Regions from separate parts of the Neptunomonas japonica JAMM 1380 genome, predicted to be linked through region 1. Evidence: predicted binding sites of a transcription regulator. Region 1 holds the regulator's gene; each other region holds the start of a gene.
The links. The regulator PhoB, encoded in region 1, activates phosphate uptake and scavenging genes when phosphate is short. The targets are predictions, from matches to a motif close to TGTCATANNNNTGTCANA.
Positions count from the first base shown of each region.

Region 1 (3,899 bases):
ATGACAGGCCGTGAGCGCCAACTAAGCCATGTGGGAAACCGTTCTCTAGGTAGCATCCTGTTTAGTGATCCGACCATGCACCGTGGGCCATTACAAATTTCACGTTTACGCCTATCCAATCAACAAACCGTTTGGGCGCGTCGTTCTAAGTTTTTCCTATCAGGAAAACCTCTCCTTGTATGTGAAGTTTTTCTCCCAGCACTGGAGAAGGTACACTACACCCCATAATTCAAACTTGCCGATACTAACGCCATGTCAGAAACCATACCACAGCCTGCTTTATCCCTTCGGGAGCGCTTTGCGATCTATATTGATCTAACAAGGTTTAATCGCCCCATTGGAAGCTATCTACTACTTTGGCCAACGCTTTGCGCGTTATGGATAGCGGCAGAAGGCATCCCCGACACCAAACTTATTATTATCTTTGTACTAGGTGTCTTCCTCACTCGCTCAGCTGGCTGCGTTATCAATGACTTTGCTGACAGAAAAATAGATGCTCACGTTAAACGTACCTCACAACGCCCGCTGGCAACCGGCCGTATTCGTAGTAAAGAAGCACTGACTCTGTTTGCCGTATTGATGCTAACTGCATTTAGCTTGGTGCTTTTCACTAATAAAATGACTATTTTAATGTCATTTGGTGGGTTGTTTTTAGCTTCTTTATATCCCTTTATGAAGCGTCATACTCACTTACCACAAGTCGTTCTTGGCGCTGCTTTTGGTTGGGCTATTCCAATGGCATTCACCGCGGTAAACGAATCCATCCCTACCATTGCCTGGCTCATCTATATAGCCAAAATACTATGGACTGTGGCTTACGATACTATGTATGCCATGGTGGATCGTGACGATGATTTAAAAATCGGTGTGAAATCTACTGCCATTTTATTTGGAGATTTAGACAAAATAATTATTGGTGCTTTACAGCTATTAACCCTCATTATTTTCCTTTTAGTGGGCCAACAACTTAACTTTAGTTGGAGCTTCTATTTAGGCGTAGCGATAGCTGCCATTCTCTTTATATACCAACAATTTTTGATTAAAGACCGAGAGCGTGAGCCGTGCTTTAAAGCGTTCCTAAACAATCATTATGCTGGATTAGCTGTTTTTGCAGGCATTTTTCTGCACTATATGACACTTTAAGACATAGATGTAACATTTATGTCATATAAAAGCAGTGTAATACTCCCGACATATTTTATGCGTAGGGACGGTTAACATGTCTACTAGTAAACAAGTTCTAATTGTTGATGATGAAGCACCCATTCGTGAAATGATTGCTGTTGCTCTTGAAATGGCAGGGTATGAATGTAGCGAAGCAGACAATGCACAAACAGCACATGCCATGATTGTTGATCAACAACCTGACATGATTTTGCTCGATTGGATGATGCCTAACATGAGCGGCATCGAGCTAGCGCGACGCCTGCGAAAGGATGAAACAACCGCTGACATCCCCATCATTATGCTGACGGCCAAAGGCGAAGAAGAGAATAAGGTAAAAGGTTTAGAAGCCGGTGTTGATGACTACATCACTAAACCGTTTTCGCCTCGTGAGCTAGTTGCTCGTCTAAAAGCAGTGTTAAGACGTGCTACACCTAAAGGTATTGAAGACCCAGTCTCTGTTGACGGTTTAACACTTGATCCTGTGTCGCATCGCGTCACATCAAATGAAAACCCTATTGACCTTGGGCCAACCGAGTTTCGTTTATTACAATTCTTTATGACCCATCAAGATCGTGCATATTCACGAGGCCAACTATTAGATATGGTATGGGGTGGTAACGTTTATGTAGAAGAACGAACGGTCGATGTGCATATTCGCCGCTTACGCAAAGCGTTAGGTAATCAACATGATTATCTGGTACAAACAGTCAGAGGTACGGGTTATCGTTTCTCAACAAAAGTAGCTTAATTAAGCTGTCTAATACTACAGAGTAAAACGGATTTTATGCAAAACTCGCCACATGCATCTTTCGGTAATCTTATTATTATTGCATTCATATCTGCAACAATAGGGCTACTTATCGGGTATCTAAGTTGGGGCTTAGTTGTGGGCTTATCTATCTGGTGTATTTTGCAAATACGTCAGACAGAAAAGCTTAGAACCTGGCTGCAACGCTCCGATACCATACCGCCAGAAGCACAAGGAGCGTGGGGTGATATTTTTGATGATTTAGCACGTATTCAAAAACGCCAACAAGGTAAAACCAAACAGTTAAAAGACATCATTGTGCGTTTTCAACAATCCTCATCAGCTCTTGCCGATGCCTTTGTTATTATTGATCAGCATAATAATCTTGAATGGTGGAATTTATCAGCAGACCGCTTACTTGGACTCAAAGCATCAGCTGATCGCGGTAAGCCTGTAATTAACCTATTACGTGACCCTCGCTTCATTCGCTATTTTCGCAAAGGTAATTATGAGGACCCTCTGCAGTTACCAAGCCCAGTATTAAATGACACCGTTCTGCAATATCAGATTACAGAATTTGGTTTTGGCGATCGCCTTTTAGTTGCGCGTGATATCACACAGCTCGTTCGACTTGAGCAAACAAGACAGGATTTTGTCGCCAACGCATCTCATGAATTACGTACTCCGCTGACCGTTATACGTGGCTATTTAGAAACGTTTCTTGACCAAGAACTGCCAAAACCGTTAACCCGCGCTATGAATCAAATGCAAATTCAGGCGAGTCGTATGGAAAGCTTAGTCGCTGACTTACTCTTCTTATCACGCTTAGAAGCTAGCCAGCATATTCCAGATGAGAACCCTATACGTATTCAAGAAATGCTCCACTCTATCCAACAAGATGCTCTTATTTTGGCGCGTTCACAAAATAAAACACATGAGATTACGCTAAATATAGACACAGAATATGACCTTTTAGGCCAGCCTCAAGAACTCCACAGTGCATTCTCAAACTTAATTTTTAATGCAGTCAGGTATTCACCGCAAAAAGGGGAAATCAATATTCAGTGGTGGGTTGACCAAGAAGGTGGACACTTTGCTGTACAAGATAATGGGTTAGGTATTGAGTCTATTCATTTATCACGCCTGACCGAAAGGTTCTACCGTGTTGATGAGGGACGCTCCTCCTCAACCGGTGGGACAGGACTAGGGTTAGCGATAGTAAAGCACGCCTTACATCGCCATGGAGCCAAATTGACTATTGAAAGCCAACTTGGCAAAGGCAGCCTATTCAGCTGCCACTTTCCTCTGGACATGTTAGACAAAGTAAAACCCTTGGAGTCTATTGTCTAAGGGTCTCTTTAATGACCCACTTTTTGCTTAGCGCAATGCTCTTCACACCAAAATAATGTCGCTCCAATAACAGCAGCCGGCATCATAATTAGATTTACCAGCGGTATCATCATGCCAACTTGAACAAGGGCGCCAAAACTAAGTGATGTTAAGCGCCGTTCAGCCAGCATAACCTTCATTTGCCTAAAACTAACTTTATTGTTATCCATCGGATAATCGCAATATTGGATAGCCATCATCCACGCACCAAACAAAAACCATAAGAAAGGTGCAATAACATTCACTACGGGAATGAAGCTGATAATCAATAGTAAAAGCAAACGTGGTAAATAATAAGCAACTTTTGATAGCTCACGCTGCAACGCACGAGGAACGGTAGCCAACATCCCTTTCCAGCCCTCATCCGCCATAACCGCGCCGCTACGCATCTTCTCAACCTTCTCTGATAGGAAGCCATTAAAAGGCGCGGCAATTAGGTTAGCCACCATTGAGAAACCGTAATACACCGTAATTAATACCAACACAGCAAACAGCGGCCACAACAACCAATCCAGGAACGACATCCACTGCGGTAGTTGCCCCAACCAATAATTAACCCAGCCTTCAAACTCGTTAACCAGTAGCCAAATTGCAC
Region 1 is NZ_AP014546.1:4,029,680-4,033,578, forward strand. Features, by position in the region: gene NEJAP_RS19000 (chorismate--pyruvate lyase family protein) at 1-228, shown strand, start outside; gene ubiA (4-hydroxybenzoate octaprenyltransferase) at 253-1,143, shown strand; gene phoB (phosphate regulon transcriptional regulator PhoB) at 1,220-1,915, shown strand; gene phoR (phosphate regulon sensor histidine kinase PhoR) at 1,952-3,265, shown strand; gene cysZ (sulfate transporter CysZ) at 3,274-3,899, opposite strand, start outside.

Region 2 (3,899 bases), 350 kb from region 1:
TTCAACTTCCCGGATGCCTCCTGAGCCAAGCTTGACGTTATATTCCAAACCTTTACGGCGGACTTCTCGGTTGATCATCTCTTTCATTTCACGTAGAGACTCAAATGCGCTGAAATCAATATACTTGCGATAAACAAAAGGCCTGAGTTGCGCTAATAATTCAGTTCCTTTATCCACATCTCCAGCGACAACACGCGCTTTGATCATCGCGTAGCGTTCCCAATCGCGCCCTTGGTCTTGGTAGTAATGCTCCATCGCGGCAAAACTACAGGCTAAAGGACTAGCCGAGCCAAAAGGCCGCAAACGCATATCTACACGAAAAACAAAACCTTCAGCATTGAGAGTATCCAAAGCTTGTATCAGCTTTTGCCCTAAACGTATAAAAAAGTCCTGATTGGCCAAGGTTTTACGAGCGCCTTGTGTTTCGCCATTCATGGGAAAACAAAACATCAGATCAATATCCGAAGACAAATTAAGCTCATTAGCGCCCAATTTACCCATTCCCAGAACAACCATTCTTTGCTGTTCTTTTTGACTGCTCTCAGCAGAGATCCCGTAAGGAGTACCCCAACGTTCACACCCTTGCTCATAGAGTAAACGTAACGTGCCATCTATCATGGCATCTGCTAACCAGCTTAGCTCTCTAGTGGTATCAACCATAGCAGCCTTACGCGTTAAATCCCTCCATATAAGCCGGACCATCTCTTTTTGCCGAAAGCGACGCAGCAAGCTCATCATTGCGGCTTCTGAGTCAATTTTTGCTATCGTCACAGCAAGGCGCTTGACATACTCATCACTCTGATAAGCCCGACCCAAAACACCGTCTTCTATTAATTCAGATAACATCTGCGGGTATTTGACCAGTTGATCAACAACAAAATCACTTCCCACAACCACTTGAAGCAAGTCTTTCGTAATAGAACCAACCAGTAAACCAGCATTTTCTGCAAGAACATCCGCTAAACGCTCCCACTGTTTATTCAGTAGCGTATGCAAAGATGAAGGGACAAGTGATAAATCAGGCTGCTGCATAGAAAACTCCATCTTTAACAAAAATATACTGCGAGCTTAACAAACTCATAAAACAATAAGGATGACTCTTATCATAAAGCCTACTACTAGAGGCTATCGTCACAATATCTTTAGTGATTAAACGCATGCCAGTAAGACAAAGAACTATATAGCCTGATGATACAGCTGGTATCCCCTTTGAGCTTTACTGATATCGCTGGGTTGTAACTCTGGGATTGCAGCCACCAATTCTGCCGTTATTGCTACCAATTGCTCAACACTGCCCTCTTTAAGTTCTAGCTCTAATTCGCAAATTTTATCTACATAATTATCACCTGCCACAGAGGTATAACTTATATCACCTTGATCAAGTGCAATTTCCACAAGCATCCCTGACCGCTCAAGCATCCAGATCGAGCGATCAAAATTAGTTTCGAAAATAACGTGCAGATCACTCGCCCATTCTTTTGATTGTGTAACCAATGGCCAGTCTGTTTCCATTAATAGCCCGAGCTGTAATTCTGGTTTTTCTATTATCCACTCCCATTCAGCACGCTGGTGCAAACCATTAACACTCTGACCTTTCGTTTTTAAAGTCTGGATATAGGTGCCATCTTGCTCTCTAATCCTTAAAGCAACTTTATCAGCTGATAGCTGCAAACCGGGCGTATCGAAATACCAATTCAATAACCGCTGCTTTTCTAATTGCTGCGCACCGCTAGCGGTTAATAACGTTTTAACTCGATCGATCGAATGAGCAGGAAGTGTTAATTTACTTTCCGTTTCTATTGCCATGAGGTGTTTCTCCATACGTATTAACCGTCATTAACTCGAAAGCCATCGTTAATGTCAAAAAGGATATACTAAACCCCAGATTCAGGTAGCCCTAATGCAGTTCAAACATTTGTTCTAGGCTCATCGGTGATACGCTCGCATTTAAATTTAAATTTTTATGTCATTATTACTACAAATTAATGACATCTCCTCGTATACTTCGCGCGAACTAAATCCTATACAGGTGAGGTCATGATCACCAATAACCCAATACTGCAAATGTTTGCTCGTTCACCGTTCAAACCGATGCAAGAACACATTGCAAAAGCACAAGCTTGTGCTGTTCAGTTACTTCCTTTTTTTGAAGCTGTGATAGCTGACGACTGGGAAGAAGCCAAAAAGATACAGCACACTATTGCTGTACTTGAAGGTGAAGCTGATGCTATGAAAAAGGATGTTCGCCAACACCTACCTAACAATATTTTTCTTCCGGTTCCGCGTACCGACTTGCTTGAACTGCTACGAATGCAGGACAAGATAGCCAATAGGGCTAAAGATATTTGCGGCATCATGCTCGGAAGAGAAATGCCAGTCCCTGTAGAAATCCAGGAACTTATGCTTGATTTTGTGCGCTCTGCGCTAGCAACATCCGAGCAAGCCTTACAATCGCTGAATGAACTCGACGAACTCGTTAGTACTGGTTTTCGTGGCCGAGAAGTCGAAGTTGTCGAACGCATGCTCATTGAGCTGGATGACTTAGAGCACATAAATGATGGATTTGAGCGTGAAATTCGCTCTCAGCTATTTGTTATCGAAAAACAGCTCCACCCTATCGATGCCATGTTTTTATACAAGGTCATTCGATGGATTGGAGATCTTGCAGATCGCGCGCAACAGGTAGGAAGCCGCTTGCAGCTTCTTCTTGCTCGTTAATTTTTAGCATATAGGCATAGATATGAATATTATTGCGCAATACGGCGATATCATCATCATTCTCGCATGCGTGTTTGGTTTCTTTATGGCATGGGGTGTTGGTGCAAACGATGTCGCCAACGCTATGGGCACATCTGTCGGCTCTAAAGCTCTCACGCTAAAGCAAGCTATTTTAATCGCAATCCTTTTCGAATTCGCCGGTGCATACCTAGCCGGTGGTGCTGTAACAGCAACCATTCGTAAAGGTATCATTGACCCTGCGTTGCTCTCTGGCACCCCCGAACTTCTTGTCTTTGGTATGCTGTCAGCATTACTGGCAGCTGGTATATGGCTATTAGTCGCAACGCATTATGGCTGGCCCGTATCAACAACCCATTCTATTGTGGGAGCGATTGTAGGCTTTGCTGCAGTCGGCATCTCTGTGGATGCTGTTAACTGGGCTAAAGTCTCTAAAATTGTAGCTAGCTGGGTGGTTTCCCCCGTCACCGCAGGCTTTTTTGCATTCTTCCTGTTTAGGAGCGTACAAAAGCTAATTCTGGACACAGAGGACCCTTTCAAAAATGCTAAACGCTACGTGCCAATGTATATCTTTATGGTCGGCTTTATCATCTCAATGGTCACTTTTACCAAAGGGTTAAAGCATGTTGGTTTAGATCTATCTTGGACCAATAGCGCACTTATCTCTATTGGCGTGGGCATACTTACCATGTTTGTCGGTATTGTTATGTTACGAAAAGTAAAAGTAGACGTTGCAGCCGACCGTGATTATCACTTCGCTAGCGTAGAGAAAGTTTTCGCCGTATTAATGATGTTTACCGCTTGTGCTATGGCTTTTGCTCACGGCTCAAACGATGTGGCTAATGCTGTCGGACCGCTTGCCGCCATTGTTGGCGTTGTAGGTTCTGGAGGAGAGGTTGCACAAAAAACCGCGATGCCAGTATGGATCTTGCTACTAGGAGGCGGAGGCATCGTTGCTGGACTCGTCATGTACGGTCACAAGGTAATCGCCACTGTCGGTAATAACATTACAGAGTTAACACCGAGTCGCGGGTTTGCCGCCACATTAGCTGCCGCAACAACAGTCGTCGTTGCATCAGGTACAGGCCTACCCATCTCGACCACTCATACACTCGTAGGAGCTGTTTTGGGTGTAGGTTTAGCGCGTGGTCTAGCGGCTTTGA
Region 2 is NZ_AP014546.1:288,401-292,299, reverse strand. Features, by position in the region: gene glnE (bifunctional [glutamate--ammonia ligase]-adenylyl-L-tyrosine phosphorylase/[glutamate--ammonia-ligase] adenylyltransferase) at 1-1,032, opposite strand, end outside; gene NEJAP_RS01310 (inorganic triphosphatase) at 1,177-1,806, opposite strand; gene NEJAP_RS01305 (TIGR00153 family protein) at 2,038-2,718, shown strand; gene NEJAP_RS01300 (inorganic phosphate transporter) at 2,741-3,899, shown strand, end outside.
Region 2: the regulator PhoB is predicted to act here: its motif matches at 1,974-1,991, upstream of NEJAP_RS01305 (TIGR00153 family protein).

Region 3 (3,899 bases), 1.6 Mb from region 1:
CAATTCTTACTCGCTTTGTCCAAGTACGCATGTTCGGCGAAATGTGGCGTTTGCTATTTTCTGGCAGCAGCTCCGACAAAGGAATTTCCTCTTTTCAAGCCCTAGCTGTATCGCTTTCAGGGCGTGTTGGTACCGGTAACATAGCAGGTGTAGCAGCGGCCATTGGTTTTGGTGGTCCGGGTGCTGTGTTTTGGATGTGGGTTGTTGCTTTTCTTGGCGCAGCTACGGCTTATACAGAGTCTGCATTAGGGCAGATTTATAAAGAAGAACACGAAGGTCAGTACCGCGGTGGTCCGGCATTTTATTTTGAAAAAGCGATGGGCCAAAAATGGTTTGCATGGATTTTTGCTATTGCAACTATTCTAGCCTGTGGCGTGATGCTGCCAGGTGTACAGTCTAACGGTATTGGCAACGCAGCAGAACTAGCATTCGGTTCAGGCGGTATGGTCAGCACTTCAATGGGTGATCTGAGCCTTACCAAAATTATAGCGGCTATCAGTATTGTACTGGTGCTTAGCTTCATCATCTTCGGTGGTGTAAAACGTATTGCTAACTTCACTCAGGTTGTTGTTCCATTCATGGCACTGGCTTACATCGTTATTGCTTGTTCAGTTATTGCACTTAACTTAGAACAGCTACCTGATGTTATCAGCATGATTTTTGCTGATGCATTCACACCAATGGCCGGCATGGGCGCTGCGATAGGCTGGGGCGTTAAACGTGGCGTTTACTCAAACGAAGCAGGACAAGGTACCGGCCCTCACGCAGCAGCAGCGGCTGAGGTTGAGCACCCAGCACAACAAGGTTTAGTGCAGGCGTTCTCTGTTTATATTGATACGCTGTTTGTTTGTTCTGCAACTGCATTCATGATTCTAATCACAGGCGCTTATAACGTACACGGTGCAGGCGAAGGTATTTTCCTCGTTCAGAACTTAGCTGCAGATATCGCGGCTAACAGCCCTGCTTACACGCAAACTGCTGTTGAACAAGTACTACCAGGCGTAGGTAAGCCATTTATCGCACTGGCTCTATTCTTCTTCTCATTCACCACTATTCTTGCTTATTACTACATTGCAGAAACCAACCTTGCTTACCTAAAACGTACACTTAAGTTACCTGGTTTCAATTTCTTACTTAAGTTTGTATTGCTAACGGCAACTTTCTACGGAACTGTTAAAACTGCAAACCTTGCATGGGGTCTTGGCGATGTCGGTGTTGGCTTGATGGCATGGCTGAACATTGTTGGTATTTTGATCATATTCTTCATCTCAAAACCCGCAATAAAAGCGTTAAAAGATTACGAAGCACAGCGCAAAGCAGGCGTCAAAACCTACACTTTCAACCCAGAGAAACTGGGAATTAAAGGTGCTGACTTCTGGGCGAAGCGTTATGCTAACTCTCAAGAAAAAGCACGTGAAAAAGATATTGCTTAATATCTAACCCTTCCCATAAAAGCCGCTCTCTTAGAGTGGCTTTTTCATTTCTCCTGTCATCTAATTACCACAGATTCTTCATATTTCTGACATGTCTAGATAACTGGTCTGTCACATATCACTTCTAATATTTCTCTAACAAAAAAGAGGAATACTCCATGTCGATAATTACTATATCGGGCGTAAAAAAATCATTTTCAAAAAACAACTACGCGCTTAAAGGTATTGACCTGTGTATTGATCAGGGTGATATGGTTGCTCTTATCGGTCCTTCCGGTTCAGGAAAATCAACCCTGATGCGGCACATCTCTGGCCTTACATTAGCTGATAAAAAAACACCTTCTAGCGTATCTGTATTCGATACGCCTATTCAGCTACAAGGCAAACTACATAAAGATATTCGCCGTTCTCGAGCACGTATCGGTAACGTCTTTCAGCAGTTCAACCTTATCAGCCGCTTGAGCGTATTAACCAACGTATTAATTGGCGGCTTGAGTCGTGTACCGACCTATCGCAGCCTGCTTGGCTGGTTTACTGATGCCGAAAAACAAGAAGCACTCAATGCTCTTGATCGCGTTGGCTTACGTGAATTTGCTTTACAACGTGCGTCACAACTTTCTGGTGGCCAACAGCAACGTGTCGCTATTGCACGAGCTTTAATGCAGAAAGCCGAAATCATTCTGGCAGACGAGCCTATCGCATCTTTAGACCCTGAGTCATCACGTCAAGTGATGGAGATTCTTCAAGACATTAACATTAAAGATGGCATTACCGTTGTAGTCACATTGCATCAGGTCGATTACGCACAAAAATACTGCCAGCGTGCCGTTGCACTGCGCCAGGGAGAAATATTCTTCGATGGTCGAATCAACGAATTGAGTAGAGTACAACTGACCCAGTTATATGGAACCCAACAGCAGAATCAGCGGCCGGACGCCGTATCCAATGATCAGCTGTCACCTAGCTTTGAACTAACTCCTGCTTAACTAAACTCCATCAACGAGAACCCAACTGATGAAACTGAAAAAACTATTTTCTAAACTAGCGACGGGCCTAGCATTAACCTCAGCGCTGTCGGGCGTAACGCTTGCTCAAGCTGAAGAGATTAAAGCGCTTAACTTTGGCATCATTTCCACCGAATCCTCGCAGAACCTAAAAACTGTCTGGGTTCCTTTCCTTAAAGATATGTCAGAACAGATGGGAGTGAAGATTAAACCATTCTTTGCTTCTGACTACGCCGGTATTATTCAGGCTATGCGCTTTAATAAAGTCGATGTCGCTTGGTTGGGTAACAAATCAGCGATGGAAGCTGTAGATCGCGCAGGTGGCCAGATTTTCGCTCAAACGGTTGATGTATCCGGCAACCCTGGCTATTGGAGTTTGTTACTTGCTAACAAGAACAATGACAAGATCAACAATGTTGACGATATGCTGAAATACAGTAGTGAACTGGCCTTTGGTAACGGCGACCCTAACTCAACTTCAGGCTTTTTAGTACCAGGCTACTATGTGTTTGCTAAAAACGATGTTGATCCCAAAAAAGCCTTTAAACGCATAACCAATGCTAACCACGAATCCAACATTCTTGCCGTAGCCAATGGCCAAGTAGATGTGGCAACAAACAATACAGAAACCTTAGCACGAATTCAGCTACTCAACCCTGAGAAAGCAAATAACGTGAAAATTATCTGGAAATCACCCCTGATTCCTTCTGATCCAATCGTATGGCGCAAAAACCTTCCGGAAGAAACCAAAAGTGAAATCTATAACTTCTTCATGACCTATGGAAAAACTAACGTGGTCGCGGAGTTGAATACACTGAAAGCATTACAGTGGGCTCCCTTTAAAGCTTCTAGTGATGATCAATTGCTGCCTATCCGCCAGTTGGTACTCTTCAAGAATCGTATCAAACTAATTAATGCTTCAGATATGAGCAATGAAGACAAAGCGCAGAAAGTACAAAAAATTGATAACCAACTGTCTGAATTGAATCGCCGTATGAGTGCAATAGCTGCAGCTTCAGCTAACTAATTCCTCCAGTTAACTCATTAACATGGCTTCAGGTGACATAACTCACTTGAAGCTGTCTTTCTATGTACGGAATGACTTCATGACAACATTAACGGTCAGCACAATTCCAAAGTCACCTTTTAACTGGATGGCAACCCTAAGCTGGGGAATTTTACTCCTGATGCTAAGCTGGGGCTGGGGATCAGCTGAAATGAACCCAATGCTGCTTATCAACGATGCAGGCAACATGCTTGAGTTTGGCGGTGACTTTTTCCCACCGAACTTTAAAGACCTGAGCTACTACATCGATGAGATGGTAATAACCGTTCATATCGCTTTATGGGGAACAGTTTTATCGATCATTTGCGCCATTCCTCTGGGATTGATGAGCGCAGAAAACCTAGCACCCATGTGGCTTTACCAACCCACCCGCCGCCTGATGGATGCAACACGAGC
Region 3 is NZ_AP014546.1:1,501,594-1,505,492, reverse strand. Features, by position in the region: gene NEJAP_RS06840 (alanine/glycine:cation symporter family protein) at 1-1,433, shown strand, start outside; gene phnC (phosphonate ABC transporter ATP-binding protein) at 1,592-2,419, shown strand; gene phnD (phosphonate ABC transporter substrate-binding protein) at 2,448-3,464, shown strand; gene phnE (phosphonate ABC transporter, permease protein PhnE) at 3,544-3,899, shown strand, end outside.
Region 3: the regulator PhoB is predicted to act here: its motif matches at 1,488-1,505, upstream of phnC (phosphonate ABC transporter ATP-binding protein).

Region 4 (3,899 bases), 1.2 Mb from region 1:
AAAAATAATTTCTAGGGAAATTTAAAAGGCGCAAATTTTAACAGAAATGCACAGCACTGTCAGAAAAGACTCAGCCATATACAGCATCTAAAAGCATTAGACTTACATAAAATCATGACAACTTAATGGCAACCACTTAACGTTGCTGCAAAGTAGAGTTACGCATCGCTACCGCGTTGTTGTAATAGAGCCGCGCGCAAATAGACAAGGTTATGCTGAGAAAGCTTCTTCGCTAACTGGCGTAACTCAGAGCTCACATGCGCATGGTAAAACGACTGCAGGCTTGCTAAGTTTTGCCAGGCAGGAGGCATACGGCTCATGTGGCTCACCATACCGCCTGCAGCGTCCTCTACTAGGTACTTAACTACACCAATACCACTCAGCAATATCCGGGATAGGCACATAGGACAAGGCTCCAAAGATACGACTAACTTCAGTAAAGCCGGTGGGTGCTCTTTTATAAAATAGGCCTCATACTGATCAAGCACTCTCATCTCTGCATGCGCGGAAGAGCAAAACTGAGTAGAAAAGACAACATTCTTTTCTTCTACCAAGACCTGACCATCAGCATCTAACAACACAGCACCCACGCCGTAATTTCCTGATTGCAGTGCAGCCAACGCTAATTCACAACAACGAAAGCCAGCTTCTTCATCACGAAACTGTGGATTAATCTGATATTCTTTTACAAGTTTAATCAGTTCATCAAACTCCATTATCTCTACCTTACTTCTTAGTCATCCCCACTCTAAATGTCACAACGCGCATATGAGAACTTAAGACCAGAGATCTAGCTGCTGTAGCGACTCGTCTTCTTGATCTTTTAAGCGAAAACCAACACCGAGTAGCCTGACAGGTTTATTCACCCGTTGGTAGCCTTGGCTCATAAGAGCTGACCATAGCTCTTCATTATGTATTAAAGAACGATGTTCAATGGTTGTTTGGCTAAAATCATTAAATTTAAGTTTAACGAACAAGCCTTGCATTGACCTTTGCTGCTTAAGCTTACCGAAGCGCTGCAGTAATTCATCACTTAAAGCAGGTATATGAGATAAACACTCATCCAAGGAAAGAAGGTCACTTGCAAAAGTATGTTCAACACTAATAGACTTCCTTACCCTGTCTGTAATGATCTCACGCTCGTCAATACCGCGACTCAATTCATAAAGCCTTTGTCCGAAACGACCAAAACTTTCAGTTAACTGGGCGATTGAAAGCTCTCTCAAATCACCACACGTTTGCACATTAATTGATTTGAGTTTCTCAGCAGTTTTGCGCCCTACCCCAAAAAGCTTTCCAACCGGTAAAGCCTGCACAAAACGGTCTACCTCGCTGGGTGTTATGACGAATATACCATTGGGTTTATTCCAATCACTGGCTATTTTAGCTAGAAACTTATTAGGGGCAACACCTGCTGAAATAGTGATGCCCGTTTCATTAACGACTCTTTCGCGTAACATCTGCGCTATACGCGTCGCACTCCCTTGGTGCTCTTTACTGTCAGTCACATCCAAATACGCTTCGTCTAAAGATAAGGGCTCAATACAACTTGAGACGTCACGATAAATGGCCATAATTTGGGCCGATACGTGTCGGTATTTTTCCATCCGCCCAGGAATAACCGTCAATGCGGGGCAAAGTTTAAGCGCATGAGCAGTGGCCATAGCAGAACGAACACCGTACGCACGTGCAGGGTAGTTACATGTCGCTATTACCCCTCGCCTATCCGCACGTCCACCAATCGCTAGTGGAATATCTGTATATTCAGGATTGTCGCGCATTTCGACAGCTGCAAAAAAGCAGTCACAATCACAGTGAATAATTTTTCTCATATATTTTCACACAATGCCGCACATAAGCTGTATATAAAAACAGTATAACTAAAACATTACATACAGCCTAGTACCCGCTATATGAACTAGGTCAACATGGCTCTTACGTCACACTTTTGTCATTATCTCGTCAAATAATTGCCACATAACTGCCATATTATTTTCTACATATTGTTTATTGACAGGATCACAATGTGATTAATGTAGAACGAGTATTGACTCATAAATACCCTGCTTTCTCTGAAAAGCCTGCACCCTTTCGCCGTTCAGCAGTTTATTGCTTACGTCGTTTAGTTCATGAAGATGAAATCAATACTTTCTTAACTCAAAACCAAGGAGCTACAGGTTTTGAATTTGTTGACAAAGTGTTAGATTATTTTAATTTCAGCTACAGCCTCAGTCATGCCGATAGGATGAACATCCCATCGTCAGGCCGCGTCGTTATTGTTGCTAACCATCCTTTAGGTGCTTTAGATGGCTTAGCCCTACTGAAGCTTATTGGTGAAATTCGTCGTGATGTGCGCATTGTTGCTAATGATGTATTGAGTAATTTTGAACAACTCAATTCGCTATTCTTGCCCGTTGATAATTTAGGTAAAAGCACTCGAAAAAATGATATTGAACGTATTACCGATTCGCTGCAAAACGAAGAAGCAGTGATTGTCTTTCCTGCGGGGGAAGTGTCTAGAGCCGGTATGACAGGTATTAAAGACGGAAAATGGAATAGTGGCTTTTTACGCTTTGCACGTAAAGCAAACGCGCCCGTTTTACCTGTTTATTTAGGTGGTAAAAACTCCCCTCTCTTTTACGGCATGTCGTATATTAACAAGTCATTATCAGCGTTGCTTTTACCCAGAGAGATGTTCAATAAACAATCGGTCATCATTCCGATTCGTATAGGCCAAGCAATTCCATATAGCCACATAGATGCCGTTCCTTTATCTACCGCCGAAAAAACCAAACTTTTACGTAAACACTTATACCGCATCGCAAAACGAAAAAGCCCTCTATTTATCACAGAAAAAACCATTGCTCACCCACAAGACAGGCGCGTACTAAAACAAGAGCTCAGATCATCAGAGCTTTTGGGTGAAACGGCTGATGGAAAAAAAATATACCTATTTGACTACCGCCCTGACTCAGCTGTTATGCAAGAAGTAGGAAGATTACGAGAAATATCTTTTCGCTGTGTAGGCGAAGGCACTGGAGAGAACAAAGACTTAGATAAGTATGATCGCTACTACCGACACCTAATTTTATGGGACGAGGAAGATCTTGAAATCGCAGGAGCATACCGGTTGGCAGAAGCACACAAACTCATTCATGACTCTGGGAGCCCCCTCTATAGTGAAACGCTGTTTCAGTACAATCACACGATGACACCCTATTTTGAGCAAGGAATAGAGCTAGGGCGTAGCTTTGTACAACCTCGTTACTGGGGAAGACGAAGTTTAGATTACCTATGGTACGGTATCGGCGCATACTTAAAGAAACACCCTGAGGTACGCTATATGTTTGGCCCAGTAAGCCTAAGTAATAGCTACCCAAAACCCGCAAAAGATATGCTGGTCTGGTTTTACCAGCATTATTTTGGCGCCAGTGAGCAGCTGGCAAAAGCAAACATGCCTTATAAGTTATCAGACGAAGAAACAGACAACTTACATACCCTGTTTTCTGGTAACGACTACAAGTCTGATTTTAAAATTCTCAAAGAGCAACTGGATTATTTAGGTGTATCAGTCCCCACACTTTATAAACAGTACAGTGAGCTTTGTTCTGCTGGCGGTGTTTGCTTTATGGATTTTGGAATTGATGCTGATTTTAACTATTGCGTCGATGGCTTAGTAATGGTCGATATGCATTTTGTTAAAGATAAAAAATACCAACGCTATGTAGGCGGCCAACTACCTGCACATGAAAACCATTAACTACATCAGCAAAAACTTCCCTAAGCGAGCACTGCGCGATATTCTGTAATAACTATTCGAATCACTGAGTGCATAATGAGCCCTGTAGTTATTATCATTTTAGGAACAATTCTGATCACAGGAATGCTCTGGATAAGAG
Region 4 is NZ_AP014546.1:2,858,881-2,862,779, forward strand. Features, by position in the region: gene NEJAP_RS13335 (nucleoside deaminase) at 159-716, opposite strand; gene dinB (DNA polymerase IV) at 777-1,832, opposite strand; gene NEJAP_RS13345 (GNAT family N-acyltransferase) at 2,027-3,760, shown strand; gene NEJAP_RS13350 (DnaJ domain-containing protein) at 3,836-3,899, shown strand, end outside.
Region 4: the regulator PhoB is predicted to act here: its motif matches at 1,950-1,967, upstream of NEJAP_RS13345 (GNAT family N-acyltransferase).